One region of the Streptomyces sp. NPDC059534 genome, then DNA from elsewhere that is predicted to be linked to it. Evidence: riboswitches for the same ligand, from Rfam matches in the RefSeq annotation. Region 1 holds a riboswitch; each other region holds the start of a gene.
What was found. Region 1 has a riboswitch for cyclic di-AMP ahead of ACFVZH_RS23175 (C40 family peptidase). Riboswitches for the same ligand answer to the same signal wherever they lie in the genome.

Region 2: another riboswitch for cyclic di-AMP. It lies ahead of ACFVZH_RS06030 (peptidoglycan DD-metalloendopeptidase family protein); the one in region 1 lies ahead of ACFVZH_RS23175 (C40 family peptidase).
Region 3: another riboswitch for cyclic di-AMP. It lies ahead of ACFVZH_RS25445 (M23 family metallopeptidase); the one in region 1 lies ahead of ACFVZH_RS23175 (C40 family peptidase).

Annotation. Positions count from the first base shown of each region.
Region 1 covers NZ_JBHWAQ010000019.1:159,791-165,955, forward strand. Annotated here, with positions in the region: gene bioD (dethiobiotin synthase) at 1-12, opposite strand, end outside; gene ACFVZH_RS23155 (adenosylmethionine--8-amino-7-oxononanoate transaminase) at 96-1,376, opposite strand; gene bioB (biotin synthase BioB) at 1,369-2,631, opposite strand; gene ACFVZH_RS23165 (8-amino-7-oxononanoate synthase) at 2,775-3,953, shown strand; gene ACFVZH_RS23170 (ATP-binding protein) at 4,119-4,556, shown strand; gene ACFVZH_RS23175 (C40 family peptidase) at 4,676-5,152, opposite strand; cyclic di-AMP (ydaO/yuaA leader) riboswitch at 5,156-5,362, opposite strand; gene ACFVZH_RS23180 (hypothetical protein) at 5,677-5,982, opposite strand; gene ACFVZH_RS23185 (ATP-dependent Clp protease proteolytic subunit) at 5,990-6,165, opposite strand, start outside.
Region 2 covers NZ_JBHWAQ010000004.1:14,769-20,933, forward strand. Annotated here, with positions in the region: gene ACFVZH_RS06015 (STM4012 family radical SAM protein) at 1-133, shown strand, start outside; gene ACFVZH_RS06020 (STM4011 family radical SAM protein) at 144-1,022, shown strand; gene ACFVZH_RS06025 (SGNH/GDSL hydrolase family protein) at 1,009-1,803, opposite strand; gene ACFVZH_RS06030 (peptidoglycan DD-metalloendopeptidase family protein) at 1,955-2,932, opposite strand; cyclic di-AMP (ydaO/yuaA leader) riboswitch at 2,937-3,122, opposite strand; gene ACFVZH_RS06035 (tyrosine-protein phosphatase) at 3,483-4,304, shown strand; gene ACFVZH_RS06040 (DUF6126 family protein) at 4,311-4,466, opposite strand; gene ACFVZH_RS06045 (helix-turn-helix domain-containing protein) at 4,501-5,130, opposite strand; gene ACFVZH_RS06050 (aspartate aminotransferase family protein) at 5,205-6,165, opposite strand, start outside.
Region 3 covers NZ_JBHWAQ010000022.1:132,211-138,375, reverse strand. Annotated here, with positions in the region: gene ACFVZH_RS25450 (aldo/keto reductase) at 1-2, opposite strand, end outside; gene ACFVZH_RS25445 (M23 family metallopeptidase) at 46-1,155, opposite strand; cyclic di-AMP (ydaO/yuaA leader) riboswitch at 1,167-1,313, opposite strand; gene ACFVZH_RS25440 (PP2C family protein-serine/threonine phosphatase) at 1,515-2,771, opposite strand; gene ACFVZH_RS25435 (MFS transporter) at 2,933-4,156, opposite strand; gene ACFVZH_RS25430 (PLP-dependent cysteine synthase family protein) at 4,153-5,190, opposite strand; gene ACFVZH_RS25425 (hypothetical protein) at 5,254-5,631, opposite strand; gene ACFVZH_RS25420 (MerR family transcriptional regulator) at 5,761-6,165, opposite strand, start outside.

The DNA.
Region 1 (6,165 bases):
GATGATTCCCACTGCTGCCCCGCTCCTTCCGTTCAACCCGTTCAACCCGTTCAACCCGTTCGGCCCGCGCGGGCGGTTCAACCCGTGCGGGCCGGTCAGCCCGCCGCCGCGGCCGCGAGGACCGCCGCGCAGATCCGGGCCAGGTCGTCGCCGCCGGTCACGTACGGCGGCATCGTGTAGATCAGGTCCCGGAACGGGCGCAGCCACACGCCCTCCCGGACCGCCGCGCGCGTCGCCGCCGCCATGTCGACCTCGTGGTCGAGCTGGACGACGCCGATCGCGCCGAGCACCCGTACCTCGCGCACGCCCGGCAGGTCGGCCGCCGGCGCGAGGCCCTCCCGCAGCCCGGTCTCGATCCGCTTGACCTCGACCTCCCAGTCCTGGGAGAGCAGCAGGTCGAGCGAGGCGAGGGCCACGGCCGAGGCGAGCGGGTTGCCCATGAAGGTCGGCCCGTGGGCCAGGATCGGCACCTCGCCCTGCGAGATCCCGTCGGCGACGCGGCCCGTGCAGAGCGTCGCCGCCATCGACAGGTAACCGCCGGTCAGCGCCTTGCCCACGCACATCACATCGGGGGAGACGCCCGCCTGATCGGCGGCGAACAGGCTGCCCGTGCGCCCGAACCCGGTCGCGATCTCGTCGAAGACGAGCAGCACGTCGTGCGCGTCGCACGCCTCGCGCAGCACCCGCAGGTAGGCCGGGTCGTGGAAACGCATCCCGCCCGCGCCCTGCACCACGGGCTCCACCACCACGGCGGCCAGCTCGTGCGCGTGGCGCCCGATCTCCGTCCGCAGCAGCTCGGCGTACGACTCCTCGTACGCGGTCGGCGGCGCGTCCACGAAGACCTGCCGCTGGAGCACCCCCGCCCACAGCTCGTGCATCCCGCCCTGGGGGTCGCAGACCGACATCGGCTGCCAGGTGTCCCCGTGGTACCCGCCGCGCCAGGTCAGCAGCCGCTGCTTCTCGGGACGGCCGAGGGAGCGCCAGTACTGCAGGCACATCTTGGCCGCCACCTCGACGGAGACGGAGCCCGAGTCGCTGAGGAAGACGTGCCGCAGCGGCTCGGGGGTGATCTCGACGAGCCGGGCGGCGAGCCGGACGGCGGGCTCGTGGGTGAGCCCGCCGAACATGACGTGGCTCATCCGGTCGAGCTGGCCGCGTACCGCCTCGTTGAGCACGGGATGGTTGTAGCCGTGGATCGCCGACCACCACGACGACATGCCGTCGACCAACTCGTCCTGACCCTCGGCGGGTTCGGCGAGCCGCAGACGCACACCGGACGCGGACGCGACGACCAGCGGTTCCGCGCGGCCCGGCATGGGGCCGTACGGGTGCCAGACGTGCGCCCGGTCCAGGGCGAGGAGTTCGTCGTTACGCATTCGGGGCCAGGTCGGTGCCGGCGCCCCGGCGGCGTACCGCCACGAGATCGGGCCGGGCGCCGTTCGGAGCGGTGTCCGCCTCGGCCGCGGGGGCCTCGGCCGGCTCCGCCGCGTGACCGCCGCAGGGGCCGCAGCCGCCACCGGCGTGCGAGCCGCAGCCCGCGCCCTCGGCGGACGTCTGCGTGCCGCAGCCGGTGCCCTCCGCCGAGCCGTGCGAGCCGCAGCCGCCGCCCGCCGCCGCGAGCGCGTCCGCGCGGTGTGCGGGCAGCGTGGTGGTCCCCGCGCCCTCCACCTCGAAGCCGGCATCCGCGATCATGTCCAGGTCGGCCTGGCCGGCCTGGCCCTCGCTGGTCAGGTAGTCGCCCAGGAAGATCGAGTTCGCGATGTTCAGCGCCAGCGGCTGCATCGAGCGCAGGTGCACCTCACGGCCGCCGGCGATCCGCACCTCGACGTCGGGGCAGACGAACCGGACCATCGCCAGGATCCGCAGACAGCGCTGCGGGGTCAGGTTCCACTCCTTGGCGAGCGGGGTCCCCTCGAAGGGGATGAGGAAGTTGACCGGAACCGAGTCCGAGTCCAGGTCGCGCAGCGCGTAGACGACGTCGACCAGGTCCTCGTCGGTCTCGCCCATGCCCGCGATCAGGCCGGAGCACGCCGACAGACCGGCGGCGTGCGCCTTCTGCACGGTGTCCACCCGGTCCGCGTACGTGTGGGTCTTGGTGATGCCCTCGTACGTCGCCTCGGACGTGTTCAGGTTGTGGTTGTACGCGTCGGCGCCGGCCTCCCGCAGCCGCTCCGCCTGGCCGTCCGAGAGCAGACCGAGGCAGGCGCACACCTCGACGCCCTCGTTCTGCTCCTTGATGGCCTCGATGGTCCTGCCGACCCGCTCGACGTCGCGGTCCGTCGGACCGCGGCCGCTCGCCACCAGGCAGACCCGCTTGGCCCCGCCCGCGACGCCCGCCGCGGCGGCCTGGGACGCCTCGTCCGGCTTCAGCCAGGTGTACTTGAGGATCTCGGCCTTCGAGCCGAGGCGCTGCGAGCAGTACGAGCAGTCCTCGGGACACAGCCCGGACTTCAGGTTGACCAGATAGTTGAGCTTCACCCGACGCCCGAACCACTGGCGGCGCACCTTGCCGGCCGCAGCCACCACATCGAGCAGTTCGTCGTCGGACGTCGCCAGCACGGCGAGCGCTTCTTCACGGGTCGGCAGCTCGCGCCGCAGCCCCTTCTCCACCAGCGTGTTCAGCAGGTCCATAACCTGAGATCCTTGCCTACCGCCCGCCCCCGGGCCAAGGAGGAACCGAACAAACGCCCCCGATTGGGGTGTGTGGATGACCACATCCCGACCTCGGCTCCCTCCGGCTAGTGTCTGTGCGCTGCCTACAAAAGGATCGCCGCATGCCACAGGCCGACGACGCACGGGCCGCGGGCCCGCGCCGTACCGCGTTCGACTGGACCGACGCCGAGGCGCGCCGCCGGGCGGAAGCCGGTCTCGTCCGGACGCTGCGGCCCCGGGCGGCCGAGTCGGACCTCCTCGACCTGGCGAGCAACGACTACCTGGGGCTCACCCGCCGCACGGAGGTCACCGAGGCGGCGGCCGAGGCCGCACGGCGCTGGGGCGCCGGTTCCACCGGCTCGCGGCTCGTCACGGGGACCACCCGGCTGCACACCCGCCTGGAGCGCGAGCTCGCCGACTTCTGCGGCTTCGAGGCCGCCCTCGTCTTCTCCTCCGGCTACACCGCCAACCTCGCCGCGCTCACCGCGCTGGGCGGCCGGGACTCCCTGATCGTCTCCGACGCCGCCAACCACGCGTCGATCGTCGACGGCTGCCGGCTGGCCCGCGCCGAGGCGGCCGTCGTCCCGCACGGCGACCCCGAGGCCGTACGCAAGACCCTGGACGCGCACCCCGGGCACCGGGCCCTGGTCGTCAGCGACTCCGTCTTCTCCGTCGACGGGGACAAGGCCCCGCTGTCCGAGCTCGCCACGGCCTGCCGTGCCCACGGTGCCGGCCTGGTGGTGGACGACGCCCACGGCTTCGGCGTGCTCGGCGACGGAGGCAGGGGAGCCGTCCACGAGGCCGGCCTCGCCGGCGACGAGGACGTCGTCGCCACCCTCACCCTCTCCAAGTCCCTGGGCAGCCAGGGCGGCGCCGTGCTCGGCCCCGCCCGAGTGATCGAGCACCTGGTGAACGCCGCCCGCACCTTCATCTTCGACACCGGGCTCGCCCCCGCCGCCGCGGGCGGCGCGCTCGCGAGCCTGCGGCTGATCGCCGCGGAACCGGGCCTCGCCGGACGGGCCCGTACCGTCGCGACCGTCCTGCACCGGCGGCTCACCGAGGCCGGCCTCACCGCGGCCCGGCCCGACGCGGCCGTCGTCTCGGTCCGGGCTCCCTCCCCGGAGGCGGCGCTTGCCTGGGCGGCGGACTGCCGCGAGCAGGGTCTGGTGGTCGGCTGCTTCCGGCCGCCCTCGGTGCCCGACGGCATCTCGCGGCTGCGGCTGACGGCCCGGGCCGACCTGACCGACGCACAGGTCGAGCGTGCGGTGGAGACGATCCTGCGGACGGCGCCCGTCGGCTGACGCGACGGCGGCCCAAGCGCGTGCGCGGGCCGCAGAGTTCACCGCTTCGGGCGACAGATGGGGACATATCTTGGTGGAACCCCGCCCGGGGCGGCACGATCGGTGGCACTCTGACGCGAAGTGCAATCCGGGGCGGTGTTCCCGGCGGGAAAGGGACTGCGTCGCATGGCAGATCACCAGGAAGCATCCGTCACGCTGCCGAGCGATCCCGCCTCGGTGCCCACGGCCCGGCGGTACGTCGCGGACGTCCTCACCGGCTGGGGCCTCGACGGCGCCGCGGACGCCGCCGACGCGATCCGCCTGATCGTCTCGGAGCTGGCCACCAACGCCGTCCTCCACACCTTCGGCCAGTCGCCGACGTTCACCGTCGACGTCCGTCTGGTCCGCGAGGAGGTGCTGCACATCGGCGTGACCGACAGCCATCCCCGCCGACCCCGCCGCCTCCCGGCGGCGGTCCAGCAGGACAACGGCCGCGGCCTGGTCATCATCCGCTCGCTCGCGGCGGAGGCCGGCGGCCGTTTCTCCGTCACCCCGACCGCGGAGGGCGGCAAGACGGTCTGGATCACCCTCCCGTGGACGGCGGCCCCGGTTCCGAGCTGCTAGGAGGTGTCCTGCCGGTCAGGCCGGATCGGGGAGCCCCAGGCTCTGTCCGGCGGAGGAGGGGGCGGCGCCACCCCACACCTCACTCCGGTCCGGGGGCCCGCGTCAGCGGGCGGGGGCCGTCATCGGACGCGGCCGTAGTAGACCTTGGACGACCAGATCCTGTCGAGCTTCACCCAGGAGCCCGTCTTGGGCGAGTGCCAGATCTTGCCGCCGCCGGCGTAGATGCCCACGTGGTAGACCCTCCCGCCGGAGTGGAAGAAGACCAGGTCCCCCTGTTGTCTGCTGGACGCGGAGATGTGCCGGGTCCTGTTGTACTGCTGCTGCGCGGTGCGGGGCAGCGACTTGCCCGCCTTCTTGTACGCGTAGAGCGTCAGACCGGAGCAGTCGAACCGGGTGGGGCCGGTGGCTCCGTACCGGTACGGCGATCCCTTCTTGGACGCGGCGACGCTCAGTGCCTGGTTCGCGTGTGTGGTCGCTGCCTGGGCCTCCGGCGCCGCTCCTGGTGCGAGCAGCGTGCCGCCGACGGCGGCGAGGGTGAGAGCCGAGACGGCTCCGGCCCGGGACAGCAGGGACGGGACGTGCATCTGCGCAGTCATGCGCAACCCTTCGTCAGCCGCCTGCGAAGGATGACCTGTCGGGTTCGGGCTGGCGAAGATGCCCGGCCGCGGCTGCGGCTTCACCCCAAGGAACGGCCTCGCTGCCGGAACAGCGCGTACGCCCCGTAAAAATCGGGTCCTCCACTCCTGCCGATCCAATCCTGTCGACCAGACGTCCGGGACAGCGGCAGGACTCGGCGTCCGCCCGGACCGCCCCGCCGTGGTGGCGGGGGCTTGTCGTCGTCAGGGATCTTGACTCACGACATGGGCGAAAACCGAGTTGAAACGGCGATATGTGAGGCTCCTCACGACTGATCCATTCAGGTGGACAGGCAGCCTTTGTGATCTTTGGAGGTTTGGCCGACGAGCCCCGTACCAGCGGCGGAACGTCCGATTCCGCCAAATGCGTACACCTGTTGTGCAACTCACCCGCTGCAAATATCGACTCGTCGACTACGCCGAACGAGCTATGGATTCTGCGGCGCGCGTCGGCCGTCCGGCCCTCGACACGACACGCCGGAATGTCAACTCGCCCGAGTGTGGGGGACGGTGACCCGGTCCGCCCGGCGCTCGCCGTCCAACACCCGCAGGGCGCGCGCCAATGTGTCCGCGTGCACCTCGCTCTCGCCCCGCATATGCATGAGCGTCAGGGCCGCGCGCAACGCCTCCGCGCGCCCGACCAGGGCTTGCGCCGCCCGCAAGGCCCCATAGGTATGCGATCCCCTGGATGGATTGATCTTCCCCAGGAGGTCCACGACTTCGAGGTAGGCGTCGATGAACTCGCCCTCGGCCCCCGTCAGGGCGGGCAGCGGCGGCAGCTCGGGGACCACGGCCGCCTCACCGTGCCGCGCCGCCGGCGGAGGCCCGCCGGCTGGTGACGACGTGGTCGGCCAGGCCGTACGCGACCGCCGCCGGGGCGTCCAGCACCGTGAGGCGGTCGAGGGCGGCGTCGATCCGCTCCCGGCTCTGTCCGGTGTGCTCGGTGAGCAGCCCGGCCACCATGGCGCGCTGCC
Region 2 (6,165 bases), on a different contig from region 1:
CTGGCTGGACGGGGACGCCCCGGCGGGTCTCCTGAGGTTGTCGCCGGAGGGCCTCGCGCACTCCGACGGGCTCGGCCCCGAGCTCTTCTCCCCCGCCGTGCGCGCCGCGATGGCCGCGTACGAGGCGAAGTAGCGGGCCCGGCATGGACCTGACCGTGCTCTACCGGGGCCCGCTCTCCTCGTGCGACTTCGACTGCCCGTACTGCCCCTTCGCCAAGCGGCGGGACAGCCCCGAGCTGCTGCGCGCGGACCGGGCGGCGCTCGACCGGTTCACCGGGTGGGCCGCCGGTCAGGCCGGCGACCGGCTGCGGATCCTCTTCACGCCGTGGGGCGAGGGGCTGGTGCGCTCCTGGTACCGGCGGGCGCTGGTCGAGCTGTCCCGGCTGCCGCACGTCGAGCGGGTGGCGATCCAGACCAATCTGAGCTGCCGCACCGGCTGGCTGGCGGAGGCGGACCCGGAGCGCGTGGCGCTCTGGTGCACGTACCACCCGGGCCAGACGCCGTACGAGCGCTTCCTCGGGAAGTGTCTCGACCTCGCCGAGCGGGGCGTCCGGTTCAGCGTGGGCGTGGTCGGCCTTCCCGAGCACGGGGAGGACGCCCGCCGGCTGCGCGCCGCGCTGCCGCCGCACGTCTACCTCTGGGTGAACGCGGCCGAGGGACACACGTACACCGACGCGGAGGCGGCGCGGTGGACGGCGCTCGACCCGCTCTTCCCGTACAGCCGGCATCCGCACCGCTCGGCGGGGCTGCCCTGCCGCACCGGCGAGTCGGTGATCTCGGTGGACGGCGAGGGGACGGTGCGGCGCTGCCACTTCGTCAGGGCCGAGCTGGGGAACCTGTACGACGGCTCGTACCGCGCCGCCCTGCGTCCCCGTGCCTGCCCCCTCGCCGTCTGCGACTGCCACATCGGCTATGTCCACCTGGAGACGCTGCCGCTGTACGACGTGTTCGCCGGCGGGGTCCTGGAGCGGATCCCCGCCGGCCCGGCCACGCCGGTCCTCCCCGGACCTACAGGGGCATGAGGTCGGGGCGCTTGGCCTCTACGTGGTCGCCGGAGCTCTCGCCGCGCAGCCGTCGCCCGATCCACGGCACGAGGTACTCCTTCGCCCAGTGGATGTCGTCCCGGCGCACCTCGAGTGCGCCGCGCGGCGGGACCGGCGGCCAGGGCTGGTCCGGGTCGGCGGGCACCGGCAGGCCGAGGACCTGCGCGGCGCGCAGGGCGACACGGGTGTGGCCGTCCGGCGAGAGGTGCAGCCGGTCGTCGTCCCAGGCGCGCCGGTCCTGGACGGACTTCAGCGACCAGAGGTCGAGGACCGGGCAGCCGTAGCGGTCGGCGATGGCCCGGACGTGCCCGTTGTAGGTGGCGATCTTCCCCCGCAGGTGCTTGAGGAGGATCACGTCGCGGGTGTCGAAGCCGGTGGTCACCATGACGGTGCCGACGGCGGAGGTCAGTTCGGCGACGGCGCGCTCGAAGCGCTCGGCGACTTCGTCGGGGTCCGTGCCGGGGCGGATGATGTCGTTTCCGCCGGCGCAGAAGGTCACCAGGTCGGGGGCGAGTTCCTTCGCCCGGGGGACCTGTTCCGCCACGATCTGGTCGAGGAGGCGCCCGCGCACGGCCAGGTTGGCGTAGCGGAAGGCGTCGTGCTCCGGCAGCTGGTCGGCGAGCAGGACCGCGAAGCGGTCCGCCCAGCCGACGTACGTCCCGTCGGGCCCGGGGTCTCCGACGCCCTCGGTGAAGCTGTCACCGATCGCCGCGTACGACCCGAATGCGTTCTTGTCTCTTGATCTCGAATCGTCTGCCACGGGAGCACATCCTTCCCTTTGGGATGTGACCTACGCGACCGTAAGGAGGGGTTGACGGCGGGTGATATATGCCACCGATAAAGATTCTCCCAAGGCCGGAATACGGCGACGGCCCGGCACATACGTGCCGGGCCGTCGGAGTGCGTCCGCGTCAGACGGAGACGCCGTGCTGGCGCAGGTAGGCCAGCGGGTCGACGTCGGAGCCGTAGTTCGGGGTGGTGCGGATCTCGAAGTGCAGGTGCGGGCCGGTGGAGTTGCCCGTGGAGCCGGAGAGGCCGATCTGCTGGCCGCCGGAGACGGTCTGGCCGGACGAGACGGAGAGGGAGGAGAGGTGCGCGTACTGCGAGTAGTTGCCGTCGGCGTGCTGGATGACGACCTCGTTGCCGTAGGCGCCGCTCCAGCCGGCGGAGACGACCGTGCCGGCGCCGACGGCGCGGACGGTGGTGCCGGAGGAGGCGATGAAGTCGACACCGGTGTGGTAGCCGGAGGACCACATGGAGCCGGAGGCGTGGTACGGGGTGGAGAAGCCGCCGCCGGCGACGGGCGCGACCCAGCCGGAGGCCGAGGTGGAGGAACCGGACGACTGCGCCGTCTGGGACGACTCGGACGCGGAGTTCTCCGAGGTGGCGGCGACCGGGGCGGAGGAGCGCTCGCTGCTGCGGGAGGCGCGCTGGGTGTCGCCGTTCTTCTCCGAGCTCTTCGTGCTCTGGGTGCTCTTGGGGGCGGCGGCCTTGTGCGCGGCCGGCGCGGAGCCCTTGGCGCCGAGGGTGAGCTTCATGCCGGGCAGGATCAGCGAGGGGTTCTCGCCGACGACCTGGCGGTTGTCGGCGTACAGCTTCTGCCAGCCGCCCGCGAGGTGGTGGTCGGCGGCGATCTTCGACAGGTAGTCGCCCCGGACGACGGAGTACGTCTTCGGCGCGGCCTTGGCGGCGGCGGGCGCGGCCTGGACGGCGGCGGCCTTGACCTGGGCGGCGGCGGTGACGGCGGCCGGAGCGGACTGCTCGGCGGCGTGGGCCCCGGTCGCGCCGAGGAGCGGGAGGGCGACGACGGCGCCACCGGTGCCGGCGACGACGAATCCACGCGTGATGGGGTTGATCCTGGTACGGCGGTGCTTACCCTTCGCGGGCATGGCGAATTCCTCTCCGGCGCCTGCGAGGTGAGCTGTCGGGTTCGGGCGGGAGATGCCCGGCCGCATTCTCACGCGGCTTCACCCCAAGCCGTCCTGCATCGCGGGACCGGCGTAGTACCTGGGTCCCCCGCTCCTGCCACACATGGGTGAGTGAATTCCGGACGGTGGCAGGATTCGGCGGTCCGACCGGATTGACGGTGACGCTAGACGAGCGGGGTCGGCGCGAACAACCCACCGTTTTCCAAGGCCATTCCGCGGCACGTCATGCGGCTCGAATTCCGGTCACCCTGTGTGGATGACGGTCCCTCGATCTCCTTTTTCCGTACGGCAATTGCTCCGGGCCGTCGGCCACGATCCGTCACCTTTATGACGCTGCTCACGCGCCCTGCCCCATCTCGCCTGTAACCAGGGCGCGTTATACCTAACGCCTTAATTCGGACAGATCGCCCATTCCCGTCCGAGGGGGTGCGCCGCCCCCGCCCCGCCTGGATGATTGCCCCTGGAACCGATCTCGCGTCGGGCACCCGAACGACGACACCCAGGAGCATCCGTGACGCAGCAGCTTCCGCAGGTACCGCCCACCGAAGCGAACGAGCCCGAGCTGGCGGAGGTCCGCAACTTCCGGGACGTGGGCGGCCTGCCGACGACGGACGGGCGCGCCGTGCACCCCGGCCGCCTCTTCCGCAGCGGACACCTCGCCCACGCCACCGAGAGCGACGCCGCCTTCCTCGCCACGCTGGGACTGCACACCGTCTTCGACTTCCGCAACGAGGCCGACCGGCGGGTCGAGGGCGCGGACGTCGAGCTGCCCGGCGTACGGAACGTGAACATACCGCTGAACGACCCGGCCGACGGCAAGGAGTTCTGGAGGCTGGTGCGCGACGGCGAGATCGCGCAGCTGCGGGAGATCCTCGGCGACGGCAAGGCGGCCGCCAGGATGTCCGACTCGTACCGGAAGATGGTGGTCGAGCGGACCTCGGAGCACAGCCGGATCCTGCACTCCATGGCCGAGGAGAGCGTCCCCGCCCTGATGCACTGCGCGGCGGGCAAGGACCGTGCCGGGCTCGCCATCGCGATCACCCTGCTCGCCGTCGGGGTCGAGCGCGAGGCGATCGAGGCCGACTACGTGAAGTCGAACGACCCGCACCGCCGCTACAAGGTGCGCCGCAGCTCCACCGCCCCCGACGCGATGTCGCCCGAGGTGATGGAGCTGCTGAGCCCGCTCTTCGACGCGCGGGCGGAGTACCTGCGGGCCGCCTTCGAGACGATCGAGGCGACCTGGGGCACGGTGGAGACCTACCTCACGGAGGGCCTGAAGCTGGCCCCGGAGACCCGCGAGCGGCTGCGGGAGCGGCTGCTCACGGAGGCGTAGTCCCGCCTACTGGTTCTGCCCGCCCAGCATGAAGAGCAGGTAGAGGAACCCGGCGAAGAGGTGGCCGGCGATCAGATAGGCGAAGAGGCGCAGCACGAGACCCTTGGGGAACTTGCCCTCCCCGCGCTCCTCGCCGGTCACCGGTGCGGACTTCTCGGACATGTCGGTCCTTTCTTGTCGGACAGGATCAGGCGCGTCAGCGCAGGTGCGGGGTTCCGTCGCCGAGGCACAGCTCGGCCGCGGGGCTCTGCATCAGGGTGTGGACGAAGAGCAGCTCGGCCCCGCCGGGGGTGGCGGCGCCGATCCGGTGCGGGGTCAGCGAGTCGAAGTGCGCGCTGTCCCCGGGATCGAGGACGTGGACGGCCTCGCCGAGCGCGAGCCGCACCCGGCCCTCCAGGACGTGGATCCACTCCTCGCCGGCGTGGACGCGCACGATGTCGGCCCGGGTGGCATACGGCACGTGGACGCGCAGGCACTGGAGGGCGCGTCCGGCGCCGCCGGCCTGGCGATAGATCCAGCCGCCGGCCTCGACGGGCTCGGAGCGGTCGGCCCGGACGACGGGGTCGCGCTCGGGCGGCGCCTCGCCCAGGAGCTCGGAGACCGTCGTACCGTAGATACGGGCGAGGGCGAGCAGCATCGGCAGCGAAGGCTGTCGGTTCCCCGTCTCCAGTCGCGAGAGGTGGGCGGGCGAGAGGGCGGCCCGCTGGGCGGCGGCCTCCAGGGTGAGCCCCCGGCGGCGGCGCAGGGCCCGCAGCTGCGGGGCGACGTCGGGCAGGACGCCGGAGGCGGCGGGGTCCGGGGAGGTTTCCCCGGGGACGTGGTCCATGCCTCCATTCCGCCAGGATCGTGCCTCTGAGGCAAGTTTCTTGCCTCAGAGGCAAAACCCGGCGGGCGATCCGGTCAGCGCTGGGCGACCGCCTGCTTGACCAGGGTCTTCCCGAAGTCCCACATCAGTCCGCCACCGCCGTGGGCCTCGTCCATGACCGCCGTGAAGGCCGTGACGAACCGGTCCACGTCCGCCTCGTCGACGACCAGCGGCGGGATCAGCTTGATCACCTCCAGGTGGTCCCCGGAGACCTGGGTGAGGATCCGGTGCCGCTGGAGCAGCGGGACGACGACCATCTGGGCGAAGAGACCCTTGCGGGCCGCCTGGAGCATCGTCCAGCGGCCGCGCAGCCCCAGCGAGGACGGCCGGCCGAACTCGATCCCGATCATCAGCCCGCGCCCGCGGATCTCGTGCAGCAGCTCGTACCGGGGCACGAGCTCCTTCAGCCGGCCGGAGAGCAGGCCGCCGATCCGGCGGGCGTGCGCGACCGTCCCCTCGGTCTCCATGACCGAGAGGACGGCGAGGCCGGCCGCCATGGCCTGCGCGTTCGAACCGAAGCTCGCCGAGTGGACCAGGACCCGGTCCATCGACGAGTAGACCTTCTTGAAGATCCAGTCCTTGCCGAGGGTGGCGCCGACCGGCACGTAGCCGCCGGAGAGCGCCTTGGCGACGCAGACCAGGTCCGGCTCGACGCCCTCCTCGTGCTGGTAGGCGTAGAAGTCGCCGGTCCTGCCGAGGCCGGTCTGCACCTCGTCCGCGATGAGCAGGGCGCCGTGCCGGTGGAGCAGCTCCTGGGCGGCGCGCAGGAAGCCCGGCGGGGACTCGTGGACGCCCTTGCCCTGGATGGGCTCCACGACGAAGGCGGCCACGTCGCCCTTGCGCAGTTCCCGCTCCAGGGCGTCGAGGTCGCCGAGCGCGATCGCCGTGTCGGGCAGCAGCGGCGCGAAGCCGTCCCGGAAGCCGGCCTCGCCGTTGACGGAGAGGGAGCCGGTGGTGAGGCCGTGGAAGGCGTGGGAGCAGTAGACGACCCTGGGC
Region 3 (6,165 bases), on a different contig from region 1:
ATGGGTGGATCAACCGCTCCGGCCGCCGGGCCTATTCCGCTTCGGTCAGAGCGACAGGCCCTTGGAGCGGAGCCACTGCGCCGGGTCGATGCCGTCGCCGCCCGGGGTGTGGACCTCCATGTGGAGGTGGGCGCCGGTGACGTTGCCGGTGGCGCCGACGCGGCCGATGGTCTCGCCGGTGCCCACCGTCTGGCCCGCGGAGACCGTCATCGACGAGAGGTGGCAGTACCAGACCTCGGTGCCGTCCCCCAGCTCCAGGACGATCCGGTAGCCGTAGGAGCCGGACCAGCCGGCCGACTTGACTGTGGCGCCGTGGACCGCCTTGAGCGGGGTGCCCGTGGGCGCGGCGAAGTCGAGGCCGGTGTGGTAGCCGGAGGACCACATCGAGCCGGACTGCATGTAGGAGGCGGTGAGGGTGTACGAGGAGAGGGGCAGCGAGTAGCTCGCGGCGAGCTTCGCGAGGCGCTCGGCCTCGGCCTTCGCAGCGGCTTCCGCCTCCGCCTTCGCCTTCGCTTCCGCCTCGGCCTTCGCCTTGGCCTCGGCGGCCGCCTTGGCCGCCGCGTCGGCCTTGGCCGCGGCTTCCGCCGCCGCCTTCTCGGCCGCCGCCTCTTCCGCCGCCGCCTTGTCGGCGGCGTCGGCGGACGCCTGCTGCTGCTCGGCCTGCTGGAGGATGCGGGCGCGCAGGGCCTCGCCCGCGTCGCCGGCGCCGGTCGCGGTCTTCGCGGCCTGGTCGTCCTGGCCGGTCCGCTCGTCGGTGGTGGTGTACGTGGCGGCGGTGAGCGGGTTGGGGTTGGCGCGGGCCGCGCTGACCGGCTCGGGGTCCTCGTCGGGGAGGAGGTCGCCGACGCCGGGGAGGTCGTGGGCGTCCGGCAGGCCGAGGTCGGGAAGGTCGGGGAGCGAGATCGCGACCGGGGGCTTCTCCTGCGCGGTGGCGAGGCCGCCCGCGCCGACCGCGGCGATCACGCCGACGCCGAGGACGGTGGAGGAACGGGCGAAGTTGGAGCGCTGCTTGACGACCCGGTGCCGGCCGCCGGAGCGGCTCTCGGCGCGGAGGGAACCCTCGGTGGGGTTCCATTCGGTGTCCGGGGCGGCGGGACCCGCACCGCCACCGAAGGCATCGAAGGGGGCTTCGGGTGCGGGGGTGTTGGACGCCACGGAGGGGCGCTCCTTTCCTTCCTTCTCGCCTACCGGGTTAGCTGACGGGTTCGGAGCAGGAAGGTCTCCTACGGACACGGTCGCACAGGTGCGAAAGGCCCGATTCACCCCAAGTGGTGGTTCCCCGGTTCCCTTTCAGGATTCGGCGCGTGCGCACGGTGCCGCCTCTTGCGACGGCTGGGACGACCGCGCTGCGTTATCGAACGTTAATAGACAGGGGGTCCCGATTCCAAGCTGTTCCTCTTGATCGTTCATTGAATTGGGGGAGAATAGACCGAGTTGACCCCCCTTCAGAACGAGATCACCAAACCCTCTCGATCTGACGTTATGTCAATTGTTATCACAGGGACACCTCTCGACTACGCCTGGTGACCGGGCCCTCCCGGCGGCACCACCGGCATGGTCCGGCGCCGCTGCGGCTGCCCCGTCGCGGGCCGGCTCACCGCGAGCAGCGCCATGTCGTCCGTCGCCCCTCCGCCGGTGTGCAGCCGTACGTCGTCCACCAGCGCGTCGAGCAGTTCCTCCGGCCCCGGGAAGATCCGGCCGGCGAGCCGCTCCGCGGGGTCGTAGAAGACGCCCTCCGCGTTCCGCGCCTCCGACAGGCCGTCGGTGTAGAACAGCAGCGTCGCGCCCGGCGGGTAGGGCCGCGCCTCGGCCCGGTCCGGCCACACCGCCAGGTCCCCCATGCCGAGCGGCAGCGCCGCCTCCGACGGCTCCAGCAGGTCCAGCCGCCCGTCCGTGAACAGCATCAGCGGGGGCGGGTGGCCTCGGTTCACGACCCGGACGAACCCGTCGAACGTACCGCTGCCGTCGGCACGCGGGATCTCGGCGAGGACCGCGGTGGTGAACCCCTCGAAGGCGTCGAGTCCGTGGCGGCGGGTGCCCTCCCGGGCCAGCGCCCGTTCGAGGCGCTGCGCCACGCCCTCCAAGGTCCGCTCCTGCTCGGCCGCCTCCCGGAACGCCCCGATGACGACGGCGACGGCCTCGACCGCCTCCAGCCCCTTGCCGCGGACGTCCCCGACCACCAGCCGCACCCCGTGCGGGGTGTCCTGGACGGCGAACAGGTCGCCGCCGATGAACGCGTCCGCCTGCGCGGCCTCGTACCGCGCCGCGCACTGGACCCCGCCGATCCGCTCGGTCGGCATCGGCAGCACCGCCTTCTGCGCGGTCTCCGCGATGACCCGTGCCGAGGCGAGCCGTTCGCCGCTGCGCCGCACCACCCGGTTGATGAGGAGGGCCAGCGCCGAGACGGTGACGACGGTCAGGGTCTCGGTCAGCCCCGGGATGTCGCTCGCGGTGTCGTTGTAGAGGTGCAGCCCGACGGAGGCGAGGGCGGCGGCGAGTCCGGTCAGCAGCGTGGTGAGCATGGAGAAGAACGGCGCGGCGATCAGCGGGGCGGCGGAGAACAGCGGGGCCGCCGTGTACGCGGGCGGGGTCAGCACGTCGAAGACGACACCGCCCGCGATGACCAGCGGCGGCAGGGCCCGGATGAACCGCCGGGCACCGCCGTAGGCACGGCGGTCCGCGCCGCGCCGCCCGCCGCCCGCCGCTCCTAGGGGGTGCCCCACCTGTGCTCTCCTGCCCGGTCCGCCCGGCCGCGGTCCGCACCGCGCCATCCCAGGGTGGCCGCCGCCGCACCGGGCGGCGACTCCCGTGCGGCCGACTGGCGTAGCCCGGCCGGGCGGGCGACCCGGCGGACAAACGACCCGGGCAGCCGGGCGGACAGGCGGCCCGACGAACAAGCGGGGGCGACCCGGCGGCCGCTCGGGCCGCTTCCTCAGTCCCCGGCCGCCGCGGCGAGCCGCCCGCCCCGGGCCAGCAGGGCCATGGCCGCCGCGCACACCAGGCCCACGGCGCACAGGGCGAACCACGGCACCGCCGACCAGCCGGTCACGTCGAGCAGCGCGCCCGTCCCCAGGTTCCCGAGGGTGATCCCGACCCCGCACACGGTGTTGTAGAGCCCGTAGTGGGTGGCCACCCAGCGCCCCCGGGACAGGGCGACGACGGTGTCCATCTCGTACGGGTAGAGCACCGCGTTCGCGACGGCCAGCACGGCCGCGCACAGCAGGAGCCCGGCCGCGCCCCGGCCCAGCGTCGCCGGGGCCAGGAAGGCCACGCCCATCAGGCCGAGCCCGAGGACGAGACAGCGCTCCCGGCTCAGCCGGCGCCGGCACCAGGCCGTGATCCGCAGCTGGCCGGCGAGCGCGACCAGCGCCGAGACGACGAACAGCGCCGTCGTCAGCGCCGTTCCGTCCGCCGCGAGCGGCAGCGCCAGGTAGACCTGGAAGGACAGGACGTACGAGCCCGTCATGGCGAGCGAGAAGAACCAGAAGGTGCGGTGGGACAGGACCGTGCGGAACTGCCCCCGCGCCTCCGCTTCCCGGCCCGGCGCCCCGGCCCGTACGGGAAGGTGCCGCAGCTGGACGAACGTCAGGCCGGCGAACAGCAGCGCCGCCACCGTGCACGTCAGCCGGAACGACACCCCCGTCAGGGCCACCCCGACGAGCGGCCCGAGCAGGATGCCCGCCTGGTAGTACACGTTGAACAGCGCGAAGGCGTCCACCCGCCGCTCCTCACCGGCCTCCGCCGCGAGGCAGGCCCGTACGGCGGGGTTGAACAGCGCCCCCGCGAGCCCGGTCGCCAGCGAGGCGGCGATCAGCATCGGCAGCGACTGCGCGAACGCCAGCGCCCCGAAGCCGACCGTCCGCAGCGCGCAGCCGGCCACGATGAGCGGCTTGAAGCCCAGCCGGTCGGCGAGCGCCCCGCCGACGAGGAACATGCCCTGCTGGGACAGATTGCGGGCGCCCAGGACCAGACCGACCGCCCACGCCGCCATCCCGAGACCGTCCGCGAGGTGCGCGGCCAGGTACGGCATCAGCATGTAGAAGCCGAGGTTGATGGTCAGCTGGTTGACGAAGAGCAGCCGCACGGCGGGCGGGAAGGTACGGCTCTGCCGCCAGACGCCCCCCTTGGCGGGAGGCGCCGTGCTCGTGGCGGTCAACGGACCCGCTCCAGCGCCTTGCGGGTCCAGCCGTCCACGCGCGCACCGGGCTCGTACACGACCGGGTCCTCGCGCACCGGCCCGTCGAGGAGGCCGTGCGCCGCGCAGAACTCGTCGTTGAAGACGGTGTCGAAGTACCGCTGCGGCCCGTCGGGGAAGACCGCCGCGATCCGGGTGCCCCGGGGCCGGGTCCTGGCCAGCCAGCCGGCGACCAGCGCGACCGCCCCCACGCTCCAGCCGCCCGTCGCGAACTGGCGGGCGGCCAGCCGGCGGGCCGACCGCACCGCCTCCGCGGGCCCCACCCAGTGGACCTCGTCGAAGGCGCCGTGGTCGACGTTCGCCGGGTGGATGGAGGAGCCGAGGCCGCGCATCAGCCGCTCCCCGGCGGGCAGGCCGAAGACGGTGGAGCCGACGGAGTCCACGCCGACGAGTTCCAGGGCGGGGCTGCCGGTGGCGCGCAGGGCCCGGGAGATCCCGGCCGAGTGGCCGCCGGTGCCGACCGCGCAGACCAGCACGTCGATCCGGTCGAGCTGCCCGGAGAGTTCGGCGGCGAGCCCGGCGTAGGCGTCGGGGTTGTCGGGGTTCCCGTACTGGTCGGGCCACCAGGCCCCGTCCAGGCCCACCAGCAGCTCGGCGACCCGGTCCATCCGGGCCTGCTGCCAGCCGCCGAGCGGGCTCGGCTCGGTCACGACGTGGACCCGGGCGCCGTGGGCGACGAGCATCCGCTCGACCATCGGTTCGAGGCCGGGATCGGTGACGACGTGCACCGGATGCCCGTGGAGGACGCCGGCGAGCGCCAGGCCGAGACCAAGGGTCCCGGAGGTCGACTCGACGATGGGGGCGCCGGGCCGCAGCTCGCCGCGGCGGCGGGCCTGCTCGACCATGTAGAGGGCCGCGCGGTCCTTGATGCCGCCGAAGTTGAAGCCTTCGAGCTTGGCCCAGTAGCCGTCGTCCGTCCGGACGACGGGGGTGTTGCCGACGGTCTGCCCGCCGACGGGCAGCGGCAGGGTGTTGCCGAGGAGCAGGTCGCTCATGGGGGATACGTCCTTGAGGTGGTACGCCGAAGGGAGCCTGGTCACGCGAGGGCGGGACCCGGCTCAGTTCCGGTCCACTCCGAGGGCGATCAGCAGACGGCCCGGCTCGGGGCCGGGTCCCGCCCGGCCCCGGACGCAGCGCGCGCGGGGATCGGTGCGGAGGTCCGCCGTGTACGACAGGGGTACGGCTCCGCCGGCGTCCGGCGCTCCGGTCTGCGGGGCGGCTGCCTGCGCGGGGAGATGGGCGTCGAAGGACCATGCGTCCCCGGACCGCTCGCAGCCGTGCGGAAGCGCGGGGGCGGAGACGGTCGCCGTGCCGGTGGCCGGCAGCGCGTGCCCGTGGGAACCGTGGCAGACGCTCACGAGGAGGGCGAGGAGCGCGAGCAGGACGAGCACGGCGGGCGCCCGCCGGCTCACATCGCTCACACGCTCGTCACTCATGGTGCGCGTGACACTACGGTGGGGTGCGGTGCGCCCGCAAAGAGGCGGGCGCCGTTTCGGCCACCGTTTACTTCAGGCGGTACCGCCCGCGATCGGAGACGTCCCGCCGGGACACCCCCCGGACATCCCCTAGAGGTTCCGCTCGGCGTAGACCTTCATCGCGTCCCGGACGAGGACCGCGGTGCCCTCGCCGTGCTTGTCGTAGTTCGCGGTGAAGCGCGGGTCGTCGACGTACATCCGGCCGAGCCCGATCACGTAGTCCCGGCTCGGGGTCGTGGTCGCCGACAGCCAGGCGACCTGGCGCCGCGCGATGGCCTGCACCTCCTCGCTGTCGGCGGCCAGACCGTCCCGGGCCGCCTGCCCGAAGTCACGGGCGATGCCGGCCTGTTCGTCCATGAACGCCTTCCGCTGCCCGGCGTCGAGCGAGCGCCACCAGCGGTCGCCCTTCTCGTACGCCTCGCGGCCCCAGCGCTCGGTGACCTCCTGCTCGTACGTCGCGTGGTCGAAGCCGTCGAACACTTCCTCGGCCATGAG